One region of the Streptosporangium sp. NPDC006930 genome, then DNA from elsewhere that is predicted to be linked to it. Evidence: predicted binding sites of a transcription regulator. Region 1 holds the regulator's gene; each other region holds the start of a gene.
The links. Region 1 encodes LexA, which represses DNA repair genes until DNA is damaged. Its sites were predicted from a motif close to TCGAACANNTGTTCGA; they were not measured.

Region 1 (3,271 bases):
ACGTCGAGCGCGTGCGCAGGTGGGGTCCGATCGACCAGTACATCGGCGGCGTCGAGCACGCCGTGCTGCACCTGCTGTACGCCAGGTTCTTCACCAAGGTCCTGCACGACATGGGAATGATCGACTTCGTCGAGCCCTTCACCCGCCTGCTGAACCAGGGGCAGGTCATCAACCAGGGCAAGGCGATGTCCAAGTCGCTGGGCAACGGCGTCGACCTGGGCCAGCAGATCGACGCCCACGGTGTCGACGCGGTCAGGCTGACCGTCGTCTTCGCCGGACCTCCCGAGGACGACATCGACTGGTCCGACGTCTCCCCGGCGGCCTCGCAGAAGTTCCTCGCCCGCGCGTTCCGCGTCATGGCCGAAGCCGGCGCGGCCTCCGCGCCCGGCGTCGACGTCACCGCGGGAGACCTGAACCTGCGCAAGGTCGTCCACCACACCATCGACGAGGTCACCAAGCTGGTCGAGTCCCACCGCTTCAACGTCGCGGTGGCCCGCATGATGGAGCTGACGAGCGCAGCACGCAAGGCCATCGACTCCGGCCCCGGTGCCGCCGACCCGGCGGTCAGGGAGGCCGCCGAGACCCTAGCGGTCATGCTGTCCCTGGTCGCGCCGTACGCGGCGGAGGAGGGCTGGGAGCGGCTGGGACACGCCGCCTCGGTCGCCACCGCGGGCTGGCCGGTGGCCGACCCGGCGCTGCTGGTCCAGGAGTCGGTCACCTGCGTCGTCCAGGTCGCGGGCAAGGTGCGCGACCGGCTGGAGGTCTCCCCGGAGATCTCCGAGGCGGACCTGGAGTCGCTGGCCCTGCGGTCGGAGAAGGTTCAGCCCTTCCTCTCCGGCACGCCGCGCAAGGTGATCGTCCGCGCACCCAAGCTGGTCAACATCGTGCCGTAGTCGTCCCGCGTGCTCTCGGGCCGCTGACGACGGACGGCTGAGTGACTGTCATGGCCGCGGCCGTCCCGCGTGCTCACGGGGTCGCTACGAACTCGGGGTGCCCTTGCGAGGGCATCCCGGGGGGCGCGCGTCAGCTCGGCCGGTGTGTCCCCGTGACCACTTCAGGGGAGAATCCGCACCGCTTCAAGCGGCGGGCCTCCATCTCGGCCTCGCCGGGTGGGTTCCCGTGCCCGCCGACGAGAGATCTTCCCGGGGATGTCCCATCACCTGAGAACGCCGGATGGGGCTCGACATATGATGTCGAGCCCCATCCGGCATGTCGTTCTATGGCGTGTCGCACAGAAAGCTGGAGGCGCGTGATGCTGAGCTCGCGTGGCCACGGTGTGGCTCGGTCCGGACCCGCGTGCCGTGCGACGTTCTCGAGCGGCGATGCCTCCACGGGCCGGAGCCTGTGGAGAGCGCTGAGGAGCCTGCGTGGGACGCTCGCGTCAGAGCTTGCGGAGGACCGCGACGACCTTGCCGAGCACGGTGGCCTCGTCGCCGGGGATCGGGTCGTAGTTGGGGTTGTGCGGGACCAGCCAGACGTGGCCGTCTCTGCGCTTGAAGGTCTTGACCGTGGCTTCGCCGTCGATCATCGCGGCGACCACGTCGCCGTTGTCGGCGACCGGCTGCTGGCGCACGACCACCCAGTCACCGTTGGCGATGGCGGCCTCGATCATCGAGTCGCCGGTCACCTGGAGGAGGAAGAGCGTGCCCTCACCGACAAGCTGCCTGGGCAGGGCGAAGACGTCTTCGATGCTCTCCTCGGCGAGGATGGGGCCACCGGCGGCGATCTGACCGACGAGGGGCACATAGGCGGCGGTCGGACGGCTGACCGGAGTCTCGTCCTCACCGGAGTCGGGATCAACCCACAGCACGGGCTCGCCGGGAAGGCGTACCTCCAAGGCGCGGGGGCGGTGCGGATCACGCCGCAGGTAGCCCTTGCGCTGCAAAGCCGTCAACTGGTGCGACACGCTGGAGGTGCTGGTGAGCTGCACCGCTTCGCCGATCTCCCGCATGGACGGCGGATAGCCGCGCTGCTGCACGGAATCACGGATCACCTCAAGGATCTTCCGCTGCCTGGGGGTGAGGCCAAGGGAGTCACGCCTTCGCACCGCCAGATCGCTGGCGGCCGAACCGTTCTCGTTGTGCTGGCTCATACGAACTCCTCGCCTCCCGGTCTGTATTTAACACGTCGCACACAGCGACCATACCTCGGCCGAAGATCATACTCAAACAATTGTTCGAATGTCCTCGAAATCGGCGACGCCGTGGTGTACAACATCGTACGGGAGTTCGATCGACATCGTGTTCGATTCACCGATCTTTCTTCGACATGTGTTCGGCCAGGTCGAGGGGATGGGGGGCCACCGTGAAACCGACCGCGACGACACCACGATCCAGGATCGCGCCGAGGTCCCGGGCGGCGCAGCGATCACCGGGGGCGCCGCACCTGCGGCTCGTGCCACCCCCGAGGCCGGAGCCCGGTTCCGCGCCGGAGTCCGGGCGGAGGTCCGAGGCGAAGCAGGGGTGGGAGGCCGCCTGGGACTCGGTGCCGGGGGCGCGCCTCGGCCGCGGGCCGGGGCGAAGGTCCGGCAGGGAGCCCGAGCGGGCCTTCGAGCGTGAGCCCGGGCGGGGATCCGGCCGTGAGGCGGCGCGAGGGTCCGGCCGTGAGGCGAGGCGGGAATCCGGGCGAAAGCGGGGGCGTGCCTCGCGTGAGCCTGAGCGAAAGCCCGGCGGGGCCTCCGGGCGTGAGCCTGGGCGGAGTCCTGGCCGCGAGGCGAGGCGGTCGCTCGGGCGTGAGCGGGGGTGGAGCCCCGGCCGTGAGCGAGGACGGTGGTCCGGGCGTGATCCGGAGCGGGGAGCCGGACGCGGGGCCGGGCCGAGGAGGGCGCCGCGACCGGCGACGGCATCCTCGGTGGGCGCACGCCGGCCGGATGCCGGCCGGAAGGGGGCGACCCGGCGGCCCCTTCGGCTCACCCGCCGTGGAAGGATCGTCGTGGTGGTGTTGCTCGCACTGTTCAGCCTGGCGGTGCTCCGGGTCGGCGGGCGCATCGACATGGTCGCGGCGGACGAGCGGGCGGGCCTTGAGGGGCTGCCGCGGATCACGGTGCACGCGGACGACACGCTGTGGGAGATCGCGGACGCGCTGACGAAGGAGGCGGACACCGGCTCGACGGTGCGTCGCATCATGGACCTCAACGGGCTGTCCGGCTCGGAGGTCCGGCCGGGGGCCCGGCTCTATCTCCCCGAGGGCCTCGTCTCCGTGAGATGAGGCCGGTCCGAGCTCCGGCGATCGGGCCGGGGCTCGTGCGACCGCTACGGCGCCCGGTCGAGCT
Region 2 (3,271 bases), on a different contig from region 1:
TCGGCCCGGCCTTCGCCAGCGTGGCCTGCGACCTGACCCGCACCACGGTGGTCGGCGTTGTCGCCCTGGCGCTGTGCTTCGCGCTCGGCCTCTACAACGACATCCTCTCGTCCCGCATCAACATCACCCTCATCGCCATCCTCGGCGTCACCGTGGCCGGCGTGCTGGCCAGCGCCGGACGGCTGCGCCACGAACGCCAGCTCGCCGACGTGCGCTCGGTGGCCGAGGCCGCCCAGCGGGTGTTGCTGCGCCCGGTGCCCCGCCGCGCGGGACCGGGCATCGGCGTGGCCGTCTCGTACACCTCCGCCACGGCGGAGGCCAGGATCGGCGGCGACCTGTACGAGGTCGTCACCACCCCGCACGGGGTGAGGATCATCGTGGGAGACGTCCAGGGCAAGGGCCTGGAGGCCGTGGAGACGGCCGCGGTCGCGCTCGGGGCCTTCCGTGAGGCGGCCCACGACGAGAGAACGCTCCAGGGCGTCGTGGGCCGCCTGGAGAACGCCCTGAGCCGCGAGCTGTCCGGCGAGCAGTTCGTGACCGCCGTGCTGGCCGAGATCAGCGGCGATTCCACCATCACCGTCATCAACTGCGGCCACCCGGCGCCCCTGGTGCTCGACGCCGACGGCGGGGTCTGGTTCGCCGACCCTCCGGACGAGGCGCTCCCGCTGGGTATGAGCGCCCTCAAGGCCGTCGAGCCGCGGCCGCACCACATCCCCTTCGAGCCTGGCGATCAGGTCCTCTTCTACACCGACGGGGTCATCGAGGCACGCGACGACGCGGGCGAGTTCTATCCGCTGCTGGAGCGGGCGTACCTGCTGGAGGGCGAGGACCCCCAGGGCTCGCTGGACGCCCTGCGCGCCGACCTGCTCGACCACGTGGGCAGGCCGCTGAGCGACGACGCCGCGATGCTCCTGCTGCGCCACCGCGCCGTCCGCCAGAACTCCACGGCGGCGTGAGGAAGAGCGCCGCGAGGGAACAGCGGCGCGAAAACGGCTTCACGGCGGCGTGAGAGAACACCGGCGCGAGAAAAGCGTGGGAGAACGAGGCACGAGGGAACGACGGCACGAGAACGTCCCCGTACGCCCTGCGTCCGCCGGCGGGACCGGTGGAGGCGGGACGTACGGGGACGGCGCCGATGAGCTCGGGCGGCCGCTCCCGGGTGGGAGGCCGCTCCCGCTCTAACCGGCTAGAGGGATCCGGCCCGGGAGCATGGGCTGGCTCGGGACACCGAGCAGCTTCTCCACGGTGGTGACGAACCGCTCCGCCTCGGAGATGAGCTCCTCGGCGTCTCGCGAGGACACCGTGCGGGTCAGGCCCGCCTCGGCGGCGGCCCGCTTGGCCGCGCTCGTCTCGAAGTAGGGTGCCCACTCGGCCAGGCGGGGCTCGGCCTCGGGCAGCAGCTCCCAGGCGCTGCGCAGCCTGCGCCTGCGACCCTGCATCGGACGGGGACGGGCCGCCAGGACGGCGGCGGCCGCCCTGAGCGCGGCGAGGTGGGCCGCGACGTAACGCGCGGCGGAGGTCCTGGCGGCGGCGGCCTCTTCGAGGCAGTCGCGCGCGTCTGTGAGGTGTGCCCGCACCGTGGGGGACAGCCGGGGCCCACCGGAATCGCCGAGCCGAGGGGTCATAGCGCTTCAGCCTCCTTGGTCGCAAGCGGCTCCGGCGTTTTCGCCGGTGGTATCACATTCGCAGACCCCACCGACAAATCCGCCGGACGACCGGACGAGGAGCTTCCCCTCTCCCCGTCCACCCTGACCTGGTCCGATCGTCTTCGCCGACGACATGGACCCGATCGGCCGCTCTTGGAACACGAGCCGCGAGCCCCGTGTCATCACATCGAACATAAATTCGATCACTAATACTGTCAAGTAAAACGACGAACAAAGGTTCGACCTTCGGGCATCTGGAGCACGCGAAAGGGCCCCGGGAGATCACCGTCTCCCGGGGCCCCTGCTCGCGCCCGGCGAGGGCACGACCGGCGGCTCGCGTTCCGCCGGATCGCCCCTACCGGACGAACCTGCCTCGGACGTGCACCGGCACTCCCGTACCGAGCAGCCCGGGAAGGACCTCCGCCACGTGCATCGGCAGTCGTACGCAACCGTGGGAGGCGGGCGCCAGCGGCACCGACAGCGCGCCGTGGAAGGCGATGCCCCCGTTGAAGAAGATCGGGTTGTAGAGCTGGCCCAGGTAGGACTTGTGCCAGCCGTCCCTGCGCCAGGTGGTCTTGTAGTCGCCGGTCGGCGTGCGCGCGTCACCGCAGAACCGCTGGGTCCTGCCCTCCCAGGTGGCCGTCTCGCAGTAGGCGATCCCGCTGCCGGAGGAGGTGTGGCTGATCAGCTTCACCGTGCCGTTCACGTAGAGGACCATCACCTGCTTGGCGAGGTTGACCTCCACCCGGGTCGGCTTGCCGTTGGGAACGAGCACCTTCGGCGCCAGGGGGGTCTCCAGAGCGTCCCAGGTCCTGCGTGCCACGGTGCTGGTCGGCGAGATGCCGTTCACCTTCTGGAAGGCCCAGATCGCCGTCAGGGTCGCCCCGCCGTAGCGGCCGTCGATCCTGCCCGGGGCGTAGCCGAGCTCGGTCAGCCGGGTCTGGAGCACCTTCACCGCGGCGCCCTTCGCACCGAGCTTGAGCGTTTTGCCGGGCGCGACGAACGAGGACGCGCCCGTCACCCCCGCCGTGACGGCCGGGGAACCCAACGTCCCCGCCGCCGCGGCGCCGGCAGGAAGGGCGACGCCCACGGAAGAGAGGAGCACGGCCCCCGCCGTCATCAGCGCGGCCACTCCCGGCCGCAGTCCAACCCCCATTTTCGATCAACTCCTCACATCACTATGGATCGGGTCAAGGGACCATAGCGCACGGTTTCCCCGTGCAGACAGCCGGTCATGAAACGGCAATCAACGGTCAATCTGTTTAGAGTGGCCGCGTGCCAGAAAAGTTGCATCCGAACATCGAGAAGGTCGCCGCCGTCCTGCGCGAGCACGGCGTCCCCGGCGAGATCGTCATCTTCGCGGAGGCCACCCCCACCGCCGCCACCGCGGCCGCGCAGCTCGGCTGCGAGGTCGGCGCCATCGCCAACAGCCTGGTATTCGACGCCGACGGTGAGCCGCTCCTGGTGCTGACCAGCGGCGCCCACCGCGTCGACACCGACCTGATCGCCAGGACGGCCGGAGCGGAGAAGGTGAAACGCGCCGCCCCCGCCTTCGTGCGGGCGGCCACCGGCCAGGTCATCGGCGGCGTCGCCCCGATCGGCCACCCCGCCCCGGTCAGAACCCT
Region 3 (3,271 bases), on a different contig from region 1:
ACCGTATCCCTTCCGGGCGAGCATGCCGGCCAGCCTGCGAGTCCTGACCGCGGGCTCCAGGCTTCGGGTCGAGGAGAGCTTGCGCCGAACGAGGCGACGGGCGGTTTCCGCCTCCTCCTCGGGATCGAGCTGATCCACCGCCTCCTTCACGGTCTCCTCTTCCACCCCGCGGTGGCGGAGCTCCGAGGCGAGGGCCTTTCTGGCGAGGCCCCGCCCGGCGTGGCGCGAACTCACCCATGCCGCGGCGAACGCCTCGTCGTCAATGAGCCCGACCTCGGAGAAGCGGTCCAGCACGGCGTCCGCCGCCTCCTGGGGCACCTCACGCTTGCGCAGCGCCTCCGCGAGCTGGGCTCGGGTGCGCGGCGCCATGGTCAGCAGCCGCAGACAGATGCCTCGCGCCACCGCCTGCGGGTCGGCCTCGGACTTCCGGCTCTTCCCAGCCCACTCGGCCGATCCGTCGGACCCGTCTGGTCCGTCGGGTTCCTTGGGAAGGAAGCCCGGGGTAGCCCTCTCTGAGCGCCGCCCGCCACGCCGGGAGGCACGTTTCCTCCGGCCTCGGGGTGCGTCGCCCGCGGGTTCCGCGGTCTCCTCGCGGAACCCTTCCTCGGAAGCGGACGAGCCGAAGTCGCGCCCACGCCCCCTCGGTGAGGCCGCCCGAGGTTCGTCGGGCCAGGCACCCCAGTCCCTCGGCCCGGCCTCGTCGGCCGGACCGGAGTCAGGTCCAGTCGTCATCGATCAGCCCGGACTCAGGCGTCACCCGGCTTGGGAGTGGCGGCCTTGGAACCGCGACCGGACGCGGCGGAAGCCGCGGCACCGGACGCACGACCGGACGCGGCGGCCGGGGCCGAAGCCGCAGGGGCGGGCGGCGGGGCGGCCGGGCTGTCAAGGCGCGGGCCGACGCCCAGCTTCTCCTTGATCTTCTTCTCGATCTCGTTCGCCATGTCCGGGTGGCTCTTGAGGAAGTTTCGCGCGTTCTCCTTGCCCTGGCCGAGCTGGTCACCCTCGTAGGTGTACCAGGCGCCGGACTTGCGGACGAAACCGTGCTCGACGCCCATGTCGATCAAGCCACCCTCGCGGGAGATGCCGACGCCGTAGAGGATGTCGAAGTCGGCCACCCGGAAGGGCGGGGCCATCTTGTTCTTGACGACCTTCACCCTGGTGCGGTTGCCGACCGCCTCCGTGCCGTCCTTCAGCGTCTCGATGCGGCGGATGTCGAGACGGACCGAGGCGTAGAACTTCAGCGCCTTTCCACCGGTCGTGGTCTCGGGCGAACCGAACATCACGCCGATCTTCTCGCGGAGCTGGTTGATGAAGATCGCGGTGGTGCCGGTGTTGTTGAGCGCACCGGCGACCTTGCGCAGCGCCTGGGACATCAGGCGGGCCTGGAGACCGACGTGGCTGTCACCCATCTCACCCTCGATCTCGGCCTTGGGCACCAGTGCGGCGACCGAGTCGATGACCAGCAGGTCGACGGCGCCGGACCGGATCAGCATGTCGGCGATCTCCAGCGCCTGCTCACCGGTGTCGGGCTGGGAGACGAGCAGCGCGTCGGTGTCGACGCCCAGCTTCTGGGCGTACTCCGGGTCGAGCGCGTGCTCGGCGTCGATGAACGCGGCGATGCCGCCGCCGCGCTGGGCGTTGGCCACCGCGTGCAGGGCGACCGTGGTCTTGCCCGAGGACTCGGGACCGTAGACCTCGACGATGCGGCCGCGCGGAAAACCGCCGATGCCGAGGGCCACGTCGAGCGCGATGGAGCCGGTGGGAATCACCTCGATGGGAGCCCGGGTCTCGTCGCCCAGGCGCATGATCGAGCCCTTGCCGAACTGACGCTCGATCTGAGCGAGTGCGGTCTCAAGCGCCTTCTCGCGGTCGTTAGCTGCCATGGGAGCCCCCTGAAGGGTCGCGGGTTGGATCGGTTGCCAGAAAGCTACGGGGTGCCGCCGACAATTTCGGGAGGGCACGCCAGGAGTGGTGGCCTGTTCAATATAGCCGAACGACTGTTCGATCGCCGCCCGTTGGCACCACGGGTTGCGGGAGTCGCGAAGCATCGCGGAGGTCACCCGCGCACGACCGGGCACGGACGGACACGAGCGGGCGCGGACGGCGGAGCCGCCTGTGAGGTGTGCGCGACGCCAGGCGCGACAGGCGCCATCGGGCACGAATGGATGCGAAAATACATGAACAGCCGGTAACTGACACAGAACGCCACAAGTTGGCGCAACCAGGCACGGGCGGCGGGGCCGCCGACGAGGCGTGTGGTGCCAGGTGTCGTGGGCACCGGCAGCGGGAGAACCGCCCCGCAGGGCACGGCACCCATCCGAAAGGCGACATTTCCAAGAATTACCTTGAGCCTGTTGTAACCGGGCTGACCTGGGGTGATCCTGAGGGGAAACGACCCGAGGTGCCCAACGTGCCCAACGCGTTCACACAGCAACGCCTAGCCCATCTCGACTCCCTCGCCGCCGAACTGCGACAACGAGGGATGGTGAGCCGCACCCTCGGCGGCGCCGCCCCCGTGCTGTGGGTGTGGCATCCCGACAGTCACCGGCAGACGATCGTCTTCGCCACACCGGTCAAGGACGGCTGGCTGTTTCTGTGGGCACCGGACGGTGAGGAGAGCGCCGACGATCCCGCGCACGCGGCCGAGGTGGTGGAGAGGCTCCTCGTCCCGCTTCCCGAATCCTGACCGGCTCTCAGCGGAGCCTGGGCGAGACGTCGGTCACCCCGCACACGGCGTGCCAGACCTCCTTCGCCCCCACGCCGTCGGCCAGTGCCTGGATCACGGTCCGGCCGCCGAGATCGGCGATGACGTAGTCGTTGGCCCATGAATCGGCGTACTGGTCACCGAAGTGTGACTTCATCCGCTTCCAGAATTCCGACAGGCGCATACCCCAAGTATGGGTCCACTCCGGGGTACGGGAGCCCGTTCCGAGACGCCGCCGAACCGCGAACCACCCGGTCTCCCGGTTTCCCGTCCAGGTCCGACGGGACCGGGACAGGAGACGTACGGGGGAAGGGCCGTCACCGGTGAGAGCGCGGGCGGCCAAGGTCGGGGGTGAGGAGGCGGAGTCGTCAGAGCACGCGGGAGCCGTACATCTCTCCGAGGGGGTCCGCGAGCAGCTCCAGGCGGGCGCCATCGGGGTCGGCGAAGTAGATGGACGCGCCACTCTCGACCTGGTGCGGAACTCCCGCCGCCTCCAGCTTGCCCCGCAAACGCTCCCACGTGGAGGGATCGACGGAGATGGCGATGTGGTGGAGCCCGCCGAGAACC

Region 2: the regulator LexA is predicted to act here: its motif matches at 1,874-1,889, upstream of ABZ664_RS12350 (SAV_6107 family HEPN domain-containing protein).
Region 3: the regulator LexA is predicted to act here: its motif matches at 1,990-2,005, upstream of recA (recombinase RecA).

The regions. Positions count from the first base shown of each region.
Region 1 is NZ_JBEYID010000025.1:75,334-78,604, forward strand. Features, by position in the region: gene leuS (leucine--tRNA ligase) at 1-893, shown strand, start outside; gene lexA (transcriptional repressor LexA) at 1,382-2,092, opposite strand; gene ABZ664_RS32915 (LysM peptidoglycan-binding domain-containing protein) at 2,932-3,207, shown strand.
Region 2 is NZ_JBEYID010000005.1:371,394-374,664, forward strand. Features, by position in the region: gene ABZ664_RS12345 (PP2C family protein-serine/threonine phosphatase) at 1-956, shown strand, start outside; gene ABZ664_RS12350 (SAV_6107 family HEPN domain-containing protein) at 1,179-1,625, opposite strand; gene ABZ664_RS12355 (L,D-transpeptidase family protein) at 2,002-2,802, opposite strand; gene ABZ664_RS12360 (YbaK/EbsC family protein) at 2,922-3,271, shown strand, end outside.
Region 3 is NZ_JBEYID010000001.1:167,759-171,029, reverse strand. Features, by position in the region: gene recX (recombination regulator RecX) at 1-732, opposite strand, end outside; gene recA (recombinase RecA) at 747-1,883, opposite strand; gene ABZ664_RS00705 (hypothetical protein) at 2,411-2,686, shown strand; gene ABZ664_RS00700 (DUF3046 domain-containing protein) at 2,694-2,888, opposite strand; gene ABZ664_RS00695 (VOC family protein) at 3,073-3,271, opposite strand, start outside.